One region of the Desulfitobacterium dehalogenans ATCC 51507 genome, then DNA from elsewhere that is predicted to be linked to it. Evidence: riboswitches for the same ligand, from Rfam matches in the RefSeq annotation. Region 1 holds a riboswitch; the other holds the start of a gene.
The links. Region 1 has a riboswitch for cyclic di-GMP ahead of DESDE_RS19365 (methyl-accepting chemotaxis protein). Riboswitches for the same ligand answer to the same signal wherever they lie in the genome.
Positions count from the first base shown of each region.

Region 1 (7,538 bases):
GCTCTAAGCGGATAAACCTCGGGAGTTTGAGGGCAGAGCCCTCAACACCTTACGCTGTAATCCTGTCTGCAAAGAAGATCATCATCTGGCTGTACGCCATGGGCCAGTCTCTTGAAGGCTGCGTCCATTTTTTCGTGATTTCCTTCGTCGAAAGAAAGACCACTTTCCGGATGGAATCATCCGTAGGGAAAATGGATTTGGTCTTCGTAAATTTCCTCACCATTCTATGATACCCCTCCACGGCGTTGGTCGTATAAATCAAATGCCGAATTTGTTCGGGATAGCTGAAAAATGTGGTGAGGTCTGCCCAATTGGCATCCCATGACCTCAGGATCGATGGATATTTTCTATCCCATTTTTCCCTGAATTCCTCCTTGGCATACTCCGCATCATCAAGGTTGACCGCACCGTAGATTTTCTTCAGGTCAGCGCAGATGCTCTTTCTGTCCTTGTACTGTACGAATTTTGTTGAATTCCGTATCTGATGGACGATGCATAATTGTTGTTTCGTCTTGGGAAACACCGCGTTGATAGCTTCACCAAGTCCTTTCAAGTTGTCATGACAGGCGATGAAAATATCCTGTACGCCACGCTTTTTAAGGTCGGAGCAAATCGAGGCGTAAAAACTTGCACTCTCGTTTTCGCTGATCCAGATGCCCAGAATATCTTTCTGTCCGTTCATATCGATGCCCAGCACCGAGTAGACGCATTTGTTGATGATTTGGCTGTCCTTGCGGCTTTTGAATACGATCCCATCAAAGTAAATAATGGGGTAGAGCGACTCCAGTGGCTGGTTTTGCCACTCGTTGACTTCGGGAAGAATTTTATCGGTGATTTTGGAAATCAGTGTCTGGGGGATCTCTGCTCCGTAAATCTCCCGCAGATTATCTTCAATATCGCGCTGACTCATTCCCTTGGAATACATAGCCAGGATTTTCTGTTCAATTTCATCGGTTCGGGTTTGCCGTTTTTCCAGAATTCTCGGCTCAAATTCGCCGTTTCGGTCGCGAGGTACGGCAATTTCACTTTCGCCGTAATCGCTGATGATCGTCTTACGGTTATAGCCGTTGCGACTGTTGCCAGAGTTGTTTCCCTCAATGCTGTTTTTTTCATAGCCCAGATGGTCTTCCATCTCGGCTTCCAGCATCTGCTCGATGGTTCCGGCGAACAGTCTTTTTAGTTTCGACTGAATATCCCCTGTGCTTTGGCAGTCTTGCATCAGTAGGCTGATCAGTTCCATTTCCTTGTCAGTAAGAATGTTTTTCGATTGTTTCATTTCATAACCTCCACTTTTGTTGTATGTGGAGATTATTGCCATTTACACAGGTGTTTAGTCAGTCTCTGAGGCACATAAATTCTGTGCGCTCAAGGCTTTTTTGTTATTAGGCTCTGTTTTCTATAACGACCACAATGCAAAGATTATTCAATTTTAAGCTTCGCAACTTGAGTGAGGAGTTCGTGAGCCACATTTTCTAATTGCCCGGAGGAATGAGCAATCGTTTCGATTGAAGCTAATTGTTCTTCTGAAGAAGCTGAGATTTCCTGCATACCAGCCGAGGCTTGTTCAACCACTGCGGAAATATTCGTGGCTTGGTCAGCAACTTCTTTCGTCTGATTATTGATTTCCTCTAAGGCTATGGAAATTTCATAGGAGTTTTGCGCAAGCTCAGTAATTGAAGCAAAAATCTTCGCAAAGCTTTCTTTAGTATCTTCTGCCGAAGATTCCATAACAACAACGCTTTCTTTAGCCTGATTCATATTATTAACGGCTTCCGTCACCTTACCATTAATGCCATTGACAATATCTTCAATTTTCTTGGTGGAACTGCCGGATTGTTCAGCGAGTTTGCGAATTTCTTCGGCTACGACGGCAAATCCTCGTCCTGCATCACCAGCACGGGCTGCTTCAATCGAAGCATTTAATGCAAGCAGATTGGTTTGTTCGGCGATACTGTTGATTGCACTGATCATGTTGCGAATCTCATCGGCCATTGTGGCCAGTTGAAGGATCGATTGACCAACAGCATTCGAATACTTGTTGTTTTCTTCTATTTTTTGACTTTGGCGTTCAAGAGCCTCTTGACCGGCTTTAGCAAGCTCTAATGATTCTTTGGCCTTGACTGTACCAACATCTGTTTTTTGCGTAGCTTCGCTGACGATATTATTAACCGTATTAATCGCATCTGTTGAACCTTGAATCATTAAAGCCTGATTGCTATTGCCTTGAGCCATTTCGTTTATAGTTGTAACGACTTGGGTTAAGCTCTGAGTGGTTTCCTCAGTTGTTGACGATAATTGCAAGGAATGAGATGCTAGCGTCGAGGCAACCTCTTGAATGTTGACTACAAGTCCCCTTAAGTTTTGAGTCATTGTCTTAAGACTATCATAAAGTTGGCCGATTTCATCTTTTGACTTAATTTTAATTTCAAAGTCTGTCAAATCTCCGCTCGCAATTGTTTCGATAACGGAGGATAACTGGACGAGTGGCTCGGTAAATCGTTTTGAAAAGATAAGGCCCAATAAGCCGACAACAATGCTCACAGCTAAGAGCAAGCCGATTGAGGTATACAGGAGTCTATTAGCGGAAGCCATCGCCACCGAAACAGGGGTTTCCACAGCGATTAACCAGCCCGTCAGTTCGTTCAAAGTATGGCTGGCAATAACCTCTTCACCTTGAATATTGGTCGTTTGTATAGTCATATCCTGTCCGGTAAAACCTGTTTGCACAAATTCTAAAGAGCTAAAATCTTCTTGGTTTTGAACATATTCGATAAGGGGATGGGCCAATACGGTCCCTTGTCTGGAAATCACATAGATGCTTGAACCACCTTCTGAAAGCTCTGTGACAAAGTCACTGAGCTGAGCGAGTTGAATGTTCGCTTGAAGAACCCCGACAATGTTATTATTCATATCACGAACAGGTGTAGAGATCACGACAATCAATTCACCGGTAGCCTTTGCGACGAGAATATCGGATACATACTCTTCTGTACCGTTCATGGCTTGCTTAAAAAAATCTCGCTCATTGATTTTGGTTAAGGCATCATCATTACTTTTAACGACTTGTTGTCCTTCGGTATCGTCGAGAGCAATAATAAGTTCGGGATTGACTTTAACGGCATCCAGCAGAATATTTTTCGCATTAGGTAAATCGAAATTGCGAATGGCCGGTTGATTGGCAACCATATGTAAGGTATTGAAATTTTTATCCAACATCCCGTTTATTTCAGCTTTGGCAATTGCTATTTTGTCCTGGCTTAGCTGATAGGAACTCTGTTGGGAGCTTGAGATAAAAGAGGGTATGGATACGGCAGAAAAGATTAACAGTGGAATTAAGCTAGTAGCTAAGAGCATTGAGAATAAGCGTGCCTTGAGTTTCAAAATAGTTCCTCCTCACATAATAAAATTTGTTCCTACTAGAAGAGCTTGACCATTTACTTTATGGTCTTGACCATATTACCGAAGACTTATTCTAAATTAGGACTGAAAAAACAATAAAAAAAGCCGCATTCATTTAGCGACAGTAAAAGAAGACTTCGGCAGCTTGGCAACCATCAGCATGATCTGGAAGGCCCATAGCTTTGCGTCCTCAGCTTTCGCTAAGTTTGCCTTTGTCGCAATATAAGGAAGTATATCTAAGTATAATGGTATGTGGTATGTGGTATGTGGTATTACCTAATCAATTCTACTATAAATTATTACAATTTGAAAGGTAATTCGTAAATAAATCTATCTTCTCAAATAAACCCTGTAGGTTATCTCTACGTCAAAACTGTTAATATCCTTAGATGGTTTAATAATTCGATCAACATACTCTTGAAGGACTTTTTTCTTTTCCTCTTCATTGGCGGAAAAGAGGAAGTCCTTTTGCTTATTTATCCATGCTGTCTACCTTAATCCTAAACGTATTACTGTTCCTTCTTTTCCATTTAAAGTGGCTAGGTAAAATATTAACTAGCCGCTTATGACAACAAAAAGGCCAGGGTAATTCGCCTGGCCTTCCTTTGATTGTTTTAGAAAATTACACCAAGAGCAATCAGGATAAGAATTGCGATAAAGATAATTCCTACGCCAACGCCAACGCCAACACCTGTAACTGGGGGGACAGGGAAGACAGTGGGACGGCTGGTTACAATTGGTCCAATGTGTGGTGGAGCACCGACCGGTGAAATATGAGGAAAATGACTAAACCCGCCCATTAATATTCCTCCTTCCTTAAAATTTTGCACTTAGACTAGAACACGATTCCCATTGCGATAAGCAAAAGAATGATTACAACTACGATTGCAATACCTTCGAATCTCTCTTCACGACGTTCAACTCCGTCAAAACCAAGTGCCATTTGAATTCCTCCTTTACTCGAAGATACTACAGTTTATGCTTTGTCTATAAGACTTGCCACAATATGGGAATTTGCGCAAGGCGGTGATGCAGTTGTGCAGATGTAGGTTATATAAGCCTAAAGAGGCAAACGCAAAGGAGAATTGCGTTAACGGCCACTGATGAAATTAAAGGAATACCTTCCTTTTTGTCAAATATTATTAAATTATAATCGGTATATTTTATAGTTTCTAATTTTATTATAGGCTAATAGTCTCTGTTTTTATTAAGGTTAGAAGGGGAGAAGGTATGGTATACATGACACTATTGAAGCTACTATTAAAAATGCTGGTTGGGGAAGAAAGAAAGCAATGCAGGAGCAAATTGACTTAATAGAAAGATCACTTTTAAAAGGGGAAAAACTATTGGCAGTTGGGGCCTCTTTTCCGGATCCGACTGAGCAAGTTTATGTAACGGATAAAAGAATCATCGTCCAAAAGATAAAAGGCTTTAACAGCACCAAAAAGGAAATCCCTCTATCGGCAATCGGTTCAGTAAACAAAAAGTTCACGCTTTTTCACGGCGGCACACTACAGATCGTGGCATCTAACGATTCTGCAACAGTGGAGAAAATACCGTTGGATGTGCTACAGGAAGTTAAGCGTATTATTGATGAATTGCTAAATCAGCCCGTACAAGATGATTCAGTGTTGCAACAGGCACCATTACCAGAGCAAATCACTGTAAATTGTCCCGGATGTGGGGCTACAAATATTAAGTAAGTAGGTAAAACTATTTTTTGCGAATATTGTGATAGGACCTTATAAATAACTTTTTGGAGAAGTTGAGACATGAGAAACTTACTGTGGCATTACCCTCAAAAATATAACATAAACAAAAACGATGACCTCCAGTTTTAGTTTGCATCACTTCCACCGCCTGATGACGTTACTACAGGTTCCCAGCCAAGTTTACGCATGGCAGCCTGGGCAATTGATATTGCTTGGAGCTCGGACAGATTGTGGCTTCTGGCTTCCCCATGAATTTCTACCATCTCCGGTACAATATTGGTTGCAAGACCTCCTACGGCTATACAAGGGAAAAGATAGCATTTTTGCTGAATTTGCGAATATGCTTTGACAGATAAGTGTCATTAGCTGTATACACTTTAGAAGGGGTGTGCCTATGAGTACTGTATCGATGGCTGAATACTATATTCGAGAGTCACTTGAACTCAATCTTTTTTGGACAAGGATTATAAAAGAGCACTTTATCTTCATGCAAGCCAATTTAATGTGCAAAGATGTTGCTTATATCCAACAGGCCGAAGAATTTAAATGTCTGTTTGAAGGCTTTTTACATCAAACAATTCGTTTGTCCAATGGAGTTATCAGTCCTGAGGTGTTATTATCCGGGGAATTGTTGACAGGTAAGACATTGTTGGCTGAACAAAAAACAGTAGAGTTAACCGGGATTAGGATTGGAATACCGATCACTGTTGAAGAGTCGAATTTAACTCCAGGGCCCTTGTCCACGCCAGTATTAAGTCCCGAACGCGTTGCCAATATTTCCGCTTTAAACGAACAAATTTTGACCTGTGCCAGTTCTGTTGCTGAATTTATGGAGAAAGTGTATCAGGATGTTATCCATTGTCGGTTATATACCACCAAGTTACCGTCCATTTATGCCCATCAACGCCGTGAAACCCTCAACTATATTACACTTTTACGACGGTTACAGAATCGTCAAGTGCTCGATCCTTATTCCAGTGTGGCCGAAGCAGAAAAGTTTTGGAACTACAATATGATGGTACATGCTGAAGCGATGAGGCAACTCCTGGATTTTTCCGAACAGGCAATGATCAAAAAAGCAAATGATTTCGCCCTGTACTTTCACCAATTGGTTAGCAAATTTCCCGATGATGCAAAACCACCAATCAACCTGGGACAAATGACGAGTGAAAGTCGGCGTGCTACAGTTGCCATCCGTGATTTCAAAGCGGCAAGTACAGAGATGCTGCTTGCGTGCCAACTTAAGGGGGCTATGACCGCTTTGCTTACGGACCATCTTTTGCGGGAAGCAAATTATTACCTTCGCATAATAAACAGAGGAGTACCGGAGTTTAAGGGCGGAAAAGGGTGGGCTTCTTATACTTAAAATAAAAAAATTGTATAGCAAAAAAATAGGGGTTAGGCACAGGGCCTTACCCCTTAATAATTATCTACTCTTTAGTTTATACGGATATTTCACTGTAAGAGAGTGCAAAATAAACTTTAAGACTATGACAAGGCTATATGGAGGGATCATCATGAGCGAAAGGACAAAAGAGTATTTTACAAAACCACCTCAACCCTATTGGATGGCCTCAACAGCCAATACTGATTATTCCACCTTGGATAAGGATATGAAGGTTGACGTGGCAATTGTCGGAGGCGGTATTACTGGTATATTATGCGCCTATTGGCTGAGTAAAGAGGGAGTAAAAACAGTAGTACTTGAGGCGGATCACATTTTACAAGGTACCACTGGGCATACCACTGCAAAAATAACCTCACAACATGAATTGATCTATCAAAAGGTACAAAAACAAATAAGCGAGGAATTTGCCAGGCAATATGCAGATGCCAACCAAACCGCCATAAAGATGTATCAGTCGATAGCAAAAGAATATAATATTGAATGCGATCTTGTCCCACAATCCGCCTATGTATACACTCTTGAAGATAAATATAGTGAGGATATTGTCAATGAAGCGAATGTCGCCTCTTCCCTTGGCATTAAAGCTACATATCTTGATAAAATACCATTACCATTTGATATAAAGGCTGCTGTACGTTTTGATGATCAGGCACAATTTCATCCTCGCAAATTCTTGTTGGCTCTTGCCGATAAAATCACCCATAACGGAGTTCAGATAGTTGAACAAACCAGGGTTGTAGACATTGAAGACAACGGAGATCATGGTGATTATGTTTTAATGACCGACAGGGGAACAAAAGTAACAGCACAAAGGGTTATTATAGCTTCTCATTACCCATTCTATAATAAACATGGAATGTACTTCACGAGACTATATACGGATCGGGCCTATGCCGTTGCCATCAAAATGAAGGAGAACTATCCAGGTGGTATGTATATTACAGCAGAGGAACCTGGTCGGTCACTCCGCAGCCAAACTTCAGATCAAGGGGAATTAGTATTTGTTACAGGGGAACATC
Region 1 is NC_018017.1:4,040,915-4,048,452, reverse strand. It holds gene DESDE_RS19370 (IS256 family transposase) at 50-1,240, opposite strand; gene DESDE_RS19365 (methyl-accepting chemotaxis protein) at 1,420-3,381, opposite strand; cyclic di-GMP riboswitch class I at 3,536-3,620, opposite strand; gene DESDE_RS19360 (hypothetical protein) at 4,014-4,199, opposite strand; gene DESDE_RS19355 (PH domain-containing protein) at 4,692-5,102, shown strand; gene DESDE_RS21880 (hypothetical protein) at 5,237-5,374, opposite strand; gene DESDE_RS19350 (DUF2935 domain-containing protein) at 5,506-6,477, shown strand; gene DESDE_RS19345 (FAD-dependent oxidoreductase) at 6,629-7,538, shown strand, end outside.

Region 2 (7,538 bases), 2.0 Mb from region 1:
AGCCGAAGGTATGGTTCCTGTGACCGGCAATGGCGGAATTTCCGATTTCACCGGGCATCGGCGTTGCAGTAAGATGTCCGGCACCCCAATTAAGGTCCTTGGAAGTAGTGCCCTCCACCAGAAGAAGGTTGATCGATGCACTTTGGATTTTGATGCGTCCGATGACTGTGGGATTATAAGCCGGGACCGCCAGCTTCGCAGGTTCTTCGGATAGGGAGGAATCGGAGGGAACAGAAGTAAAGGCAGTATCCAAATCCTCTATTGAGCTTCTCATTTCCTGAGTGTTCAAATATTCATCGTAAAGTTTGTCCTGCTGATAGCCTGTATACAGAGAACCGGCGATCGGTATGAGAATGATGATGATTCCTGTTATGATGAGCCAGGTCGAAACTTTTTTCATACAGATCATTCCTGTCAGAGTTTCATTTCGTTATTATAGCATTATAAGGAATTAAGAGAGTATATTCTATTGAATCGGGATACCTTTGCAAATTATATCATATTTTTACCAGGAAATATTGATCTTTAGAAAAAAGTAGTAGATAATAATAGTTATAAATCTGTTGACCCATTATAATTCATTATATTGACTCGCAATATTTTTTGAAATTATTGAAGGAGAGGCAATTTGATGGAAAAGACCGGAGGCAAAGTGAATAAGAGGATTCTTGAGATCCGGATGCTCGGTGATTTTTCATTTTGCAGCAACGACCGGATGCTATCCGGAGATAAGGTCAGGGGAAAGCAGATCTGGAGTCTTCTTGAATATATTATGGTGAACCGCCATAATGAAATTTCAATGGACGGACTGATCCAGGCCCTGTGGAGGGATGATGAAATTGAGGATCCCGCCAATGCGCTAAAGAACCTCGCTTACAGGCTGAGAGTAACGCTGAAGAATTCACTCGATCTGGAAGACGAGGTTATCCTTTACAAGCACGGCGCTTACGTATGGAATAAGAATGTTCCGTGCATTGTCGATGTGGATGAGTTGGAAGCGGTCTATAAGGAAACCCAGCAGAAAAGTCTGAGCAAAGATGAACTTCTCACCAGATATCGAAAAATGATCAATATTTATAAAGGGAATTTTATGCCTCAGTCCTCATTCAAGGAGTGGATCGTTCCCTTTAACGTGTATTATCAGCGCATCTATATGGAATCCGTGGCCGCCTGCTGTGAAATCCTGCTGGAAAGAGAAGATTTCAGATCAGTGGAAGAAATCTGCCACAGAGCGATTGTCATCGATCCATTTGTAGAAACGAACCATGCTAATTTGCTCAAAGCCTTGATCGGATTGAAGAATCACGACAAGGCCGTCGATCATTACAATTATGTGAATAAATTGTTTTATGACGAACTGGGAGTCAGGCCTTCCGATCTGGTAACCAAGCTCTATCACGACGCGACCAATAAAAATACGGCCCTGAACCAGGATATCGCCTTGATCAAGGATAACCTGAAAGAAGTGGCTAAGATCCTTGGCGCTGTTTACTGTAATTATGAACAATTTAAAATGATTTATCAGCTTGAGGCCAGAGCGGCGCTCCGGTCGGGAAAATCTATTTTTATCGCACTGCTCACCGTTACGGGTAAAAACAAGAAGGAGCTTCCGAGAGAGAGTCTGGACGTGACCTTCGATAAGATAAAAAATGCCATCGTTTCCTCCCTGCGCAAGGATGACGTCGTTACAAGATACGGGAGGACGCAGTTTCTTCTCTTGCTTTCCAACCTTACATATGAAGACGCCAACACGGTATTGAACAGACTTGTGTGGAAGATCAACGAAAGCGGCTTCCATAACAGCATTGAAGTTTTTGGGCAATTTCAGTCACTCGATCCGATCGAATTGGAGGAGAGAGATGTTTCAATTTGAGAAGAGTACTATTTCGAGCAACATCGCGAAATTTAAGGTGATGATTGAGACAACGGAGAATCATGATGTTGCGGGGACTCTTTATAACGATTCCTACGCCATCGCCATCGATTTTCAGGGCATAAGACAAATGTTAAGCATTCTGGACGACTTTTTTGATTACGTCAATTTTCCCCAGGCGACACATGAGAAGAGAAGCTTCAGCGAGTCGCCGTCCAGGAAGGAGAAGCATCCGCCCCGCGGACTCAGAGAAGTTTCTCCGGAAGAGATGAAAGACAAGCAGCCAGCCTTTCTTCTTCACGTCCAGTTCCGTCAGAACTCGACCTGGCAGGGTACACTATCATGGCTTCCGGAACAGAAAACCAAGCGGTTCCGCAGTGAATTGGAAATGATAGGCATGATTGCGGAAACCTTAAAGAAATAATCTGCAAAAATAAATATTGTATCTTTTATGATTGAATTGTGACTGGGGCATCCCATAATTAAGACGATCGATGAAAAAATATGTTTTTTTTGACCAAGCAGTTAGGTATATAATAGATTAAGGAGGGCTTCTTATGAGTGAGTCGACAAAAAAGAACGATTGTAAGGCTACGTTTACGATACAAATACAATTTCAGCAGAATGCTACCTGGCAGGGCAGCATTGCATGGGCGGAAGGCGGTAAGTGCCAAAACTTCAGAAGCGAATTGGAAATGCTGAAATTAATGATGGAAGCAGTGGCCGGCAACAAATCTGATGACGCGGAAGATACTTTGGATACATGGAAATAAGGAGGCGGAACGCATGAAAAGAAGATTACTGCTTTGCATAGCTGCATTTGTTATATGGATTATGGCCGGGGCTTCCGAAGTATTTGCAGCCGATTATTTCAATACGAGCGACATTGGCAAAGGAGTGATCCGTATAACCTATGACGGGGGCGGTAAAACGAAGGTAATGATTCAAAAAGAGGACGAGAAGTATACCTACGATATCAACAGCTCCGGAAAGACAGAAAGTTATCCGCTGCAGTTGGGCGACGGAACGTATAAGATCAGTCTTCTTGCCAATACCTCCGGAAACTCCTACAAGCTGATTGCATCCAAGAGCGTCGATGTGAAGATAACCAATCCCAATTCCGTGTACCTGACCTCGATTCAGACTATCAACTGGAATGTGGACTCCAAGGCCGTCGCGAAAGCGGCGGAACTCACCAAGGATATCGACGATCTGGGAAAGAAGGCTACTGTATTATGGGATTACATGGTTAAGAACAACTCCTATGATTACAACAAGCTTGCTACGCTGTCCACCGATTATCTTCCGGTAATTGATCAGACCCTTGCCGAGAAAAAGGGGATATGTTACGATTTTTCTTCATTATATGCGGCAATGCTGAGAAGTCAGGGAAAGCCTGCAAAATTAGTTAAGGGATATGCTCCGAAAAATGCCGCCGGCTATCATGCGTGGAATGAGGTATACGACGAGAGCAAGGGCCAATGGATCGTAATCGACACGACCTATGATCTTCAGGTAATCGCAAAGAATCCTAAGATTACAATGGTAAAGAACGCTAAGGATTTTAACAAAGTGTATGAATATTGAAGACAATCCAACTGCCACATGTTTCATTCTCCCGAGTCAAACAGGGATGTGAAACATGTGGTTTTTTTATTTGCAGCAAATAAGAAAGACCAGATCCGGCATCTGAATACATGCTGGTAATGGTTCATAGATGAAACTCAAAAAAGAGAATAGTTGATTTTCAAAATTATGACTGCTATGTGACTGACGAAACAGATAATGATAGCAAGAGTTTTAATTATAGCATTTTTCTGACGAGGAATCATTTTAGGCTTTTAGATTCTTAAAGGGATGCTTTGAAACGTGTTTCTTATATGGGCACTTGAAACACGCGGAGCAAATAGTGCAACCCACCTTTACATTGCAAGCTAATGTAGAGAGGATGAAGGTTTTGTCGAGAAGATTATCAAATGATTTAACTAGAAAGCAGGCAAACTGGGAACGGAACCAGAGGAAAAAAAGAAAATTGTTGCTTAGACTTACAGCATCAACTGCGGCATTTACGATAGCAACATTTGGACCGATCGCACAAACTCCGATGGCCTTTGCTAATACCAATGTTCAACAGGAACAGCCTGGTGATGACTCTGGTCAATTGGAGAATGGTTTGTTGATCGTTGATGGGGTTGTATACGATATAAATACAGATACCGACGCTGACGCGGATACTAACGTAGATGCTGATGCTGACGCTGGCTCAGATACTGACGCTGATGCTGATGATTCAGTTTATCAAGATGTTAATTCTGATGATGATTTATCAAATGTCGGCATAAGGTCAGCCTCAAATAATGATGTATCTGCTTCAAGTGTGGGTAGTTATACAATAACCTCGAATACCTCTCTCTCCCAATCTGGTGGAGAGACAGTCGGCAATGGATGGGGTAATGTTAAAGTTGATTTTGAGGGCGACCACACATCGAATGGTAATGGTGCTTCTTCCGAAATGTACAGAGGCAGCGATGACGCAGAGAACTCTTGGTCATTAAAAATTATTGTTGATTCAAATAAGGATTGGAAGATTGTTGCCGAAGGAAATATTCCTGAGGGATCGTTTGACATTTATGTACAAGAAGGTAACGGAAAAAATACAGTAATAAATAAATATACAATTACCGTTTCGAATTCAGTGAATGGCGAAATACGAGAAATAACGCTTGGTTCTGGAACAGGAAAAGACTCTGTTAATGAAGTAAGATGGGCTGGTGGGTCTGGGTTTACTCCGAATGACGATGGCGACTCCGATAGTGATTCGGACTCCGACAGCGATTCGGATTCTGACAGCGACGCTGATGCCGATGCTGACGCCGATGCCGATGCCGACGCTGATGCCGATGCCGACGCTGATGCCGATGCCGACGCTGATGCCGATGCCGACGCTGATGCCGATGCCGACGCTGATGCCGATGCCGACGCTGATGCCGATGCCGACGCTGATGCCGATGCCGACGCTGATGCCGATGCCGACGCTGATGCCGATGCCGACGCTGATGCCGATGCCGACGCTGATGCCGATGCCGACGCTGATGCCGATGCCGACGCTGATGCCGATGCCGACGCTGATGCCGATGCCGATGCCGATGCCGACGCTGATGCCGATGCCGATGCCGATGCCGACGCTGATGCCGATGCCGACGCTGATGCCGATGCCGACGCTGATGCCGATGCCGACGCTGATGCCGATGCCGACGCTGATGCCGATGCCGACGCTGATGCCGATGCCGACGCCGATGCCGACGCCGACGCCGACGCTGATGCCGACGCTGATGCCGATGCCGACGCTGATGCCGACGCCGATGCCGACGCTGACGCTGATGCCGATGCCGACGCTGACGCCGACATAGAGATTTTGGATGAAGAAATACCGGCGGGTCCAGTAGAGGTTTTGGGTGAAGAAGTAACGGTGGGTCCAATAGAGATTTTGGATGAAGAAATACCGGCGGGTCCAGTAGAGGTTTTGGATGAAGAAGTAACGGTGGGTCCAATAGAGATTTTAGATGAAGAAATACCGGCGGGTACAATAGAGATTTTGGATGAAGAAGTACCATTAAGCGCCTTGCCTCAGACTGGTGGTGCCGGAACTGGGCTCTTCTACGGCATAGGTACCTTAATGGCCGCCTTAGGATTAAAATTAAGAAAGCATAGATGATGATAGAAATATAACCCAATATAGACTGATAAGGCCGTGATTTAATTCCGGCCTTATCGATTTTTTTAACAATATGTGTAGTAAAATGTTTAAGAGAGATGAAAACAATAGGTTTGACTAAGAAAGATGAAAGTTAGAGAGGAAGACTTAAGTGAACCGACTTAACAAAATTAAGGACGATTCTGATCTAAAAAAAATGCTTGATGAATTGAAAGATCAAATATTTGCACAAAAAACCGTTGTGTCAGAAAATATGGAACTGTTTTTTTCGAACAAGCCAAAGTACGTAGTTTTTTTATCTTTTAGCGACGGAAACTCCAGAGCCTATGTTACGAAAGGAATAGGCAACTCAGTTGAAGTCAGTTGGAAAAATGCAGTAGACTTAATGAAGAAAAAAATCAAAGAGACAGAGATCAATCCTATTTGGATAAAAGCAGATATCGTCAGAAAAATAAAAGCGTATCCATATCAAGAGTTTATAAGATATATTTCTGAAATCAAGATAAACTATTTTAGAGAAGGAATTTCCTTGGACAATATGTTTAATATATCTTTTTTAGAGCAGGAAGTGAATTCAAATGTGTTTATATACGATGTAAAAGATTCCTATCAAAAAAAGAAGCATTTAGTATGGAAGAATATCAACTATTATCTCAAGAGGAATACAGGAAACAAATATCAGTTTGATGAAAATTCCATTGCTTATATATACACCTTTACCACCCTCGGATTTTTCCATGATGGAATGAAATGCTATCCCTTGTGCAGTGAGGGGCATGAAGTTGGGCGCCGGTCAATAGAGAAGGTTGATGAAGCATTACTTAGAGATATTATAAGTAACGCTTCGAATTTCTTATCCAATCAGATTGATGGAGCTGGAAAATTTTGTTATGGGTATTTCCCTTGCTTTGATAAAATTGTTCCTCATTACAACATATTAAGGCACGCAAGCACGACTTATTCAATGCTTGAAGCATATGAATTCAATAAGGATCCAAAACTAAAGGACAGCATTAAACGTGCATTGGAATATCTAATGAATGAAGGAATTGAATTATTCAAAGATGATGATGAGAATAATATCGCCTTTGTAATTGAAAGGTTAGAAAAAGGAGATGCAGAAATTAAGCTGGGGGCCAATGCTGCGGCTATACTGGCCTTTGCCAAATATACGAGAGTCTTTCATGATGAAAAATACATTCCAATTATGCAGAATTTAGCAGAGGGAATTAGATTTTGCCAAGATGATCAAGAAGGGTCGTTTGTCCATATCTTGAACGTCCCCGATCTATCTGTTAAGGAGAAGTACCGCATTATTTACTATGATGGCGAAGCTGCTTTCGCCTTAATGCGGCTATATGATATAGATAAAAATGAGCGATGGATAAATACAGTTGAGAAGGCCTTTGAACATTTTATTAAAAATGATTATTGGAAACATAGCGACCATTGGTTAAGCTACTGTTCCTATGAGTTAATGAAATATAAACCGGAACAGCGATATATTGCGTTTAATCTACGAAATGCCAGTGGGATTTTGGATTTTTGTTTAACCAGGGAAACTACATATCCGACGCTACTTGAATTATTAATGGCAACTTATTGCATGATAGACAAGCTTAAAAGAGAAAATGTTTTTCTTGAGACTCTTGAATCTTTTGACTACTCCAAGTTTATAGATGCTATCGAACATCGTGTGAAACATCAACTAAACGGGCTTTTTTTTCCGGAGGTAGCCATGTATTTCAAGGCCCCAGGAAAGATCCTTTGGTCGTTTTTTATACGCCATCATTCTTTTCGGGCAAGAATCGATGATAATGAACATAATATTTCGGGGTATTGCAGTTATTTGCACAACAGATTAAAGGCAAATGAAATCCCGATTGGCGGCAATAACAGCAATTAAACAGAGGCATACTCTCGCCACCAAGGGGAACCAGAGGGGTACGA
Region 2 is NC_018017.1:1,679,862-1,687,399, forward strand. It holds gene DESDE_RS08180 (class D sortase) at 1-400, opposite strand, end outside; gene DESDE_RS08185 (AfsR/SARP family transcriptional regulator) at 632-1,873, shown strand; gene DESDE_RS08190 (hypothetical protein) at 1,860-2,297, shown strand; gene DESDE_RS08195 (hypothetical protein) at 2,431-2,646, shown strand; gene DESDE_RS08200 (transglutaminase-like domain-containing protein) at 2,660-3,460, shown strand; cyclic di-GMP riboswitch class II at 3,720-3,803, shown strand; gene DESDE_RS22730 (LPXTG cell wall anchor domain-containing protein) at 3,822-5,588, shown strand; gene DESDE_RS08210 (glycoside hydrolase family 88 protein) at 5,740-7,494, shown strand.
Region 2: it holds a riboswitch for cyclic di-GMP, as region 1 does, so the genes downstream of both, DESDE_RS22730 (LPXTG cell wall anchor domain-containing protein) here and DESDE_RS19365 (methyl-accepting chemotaxis protein) in region 1, are expected to answer to the same signal.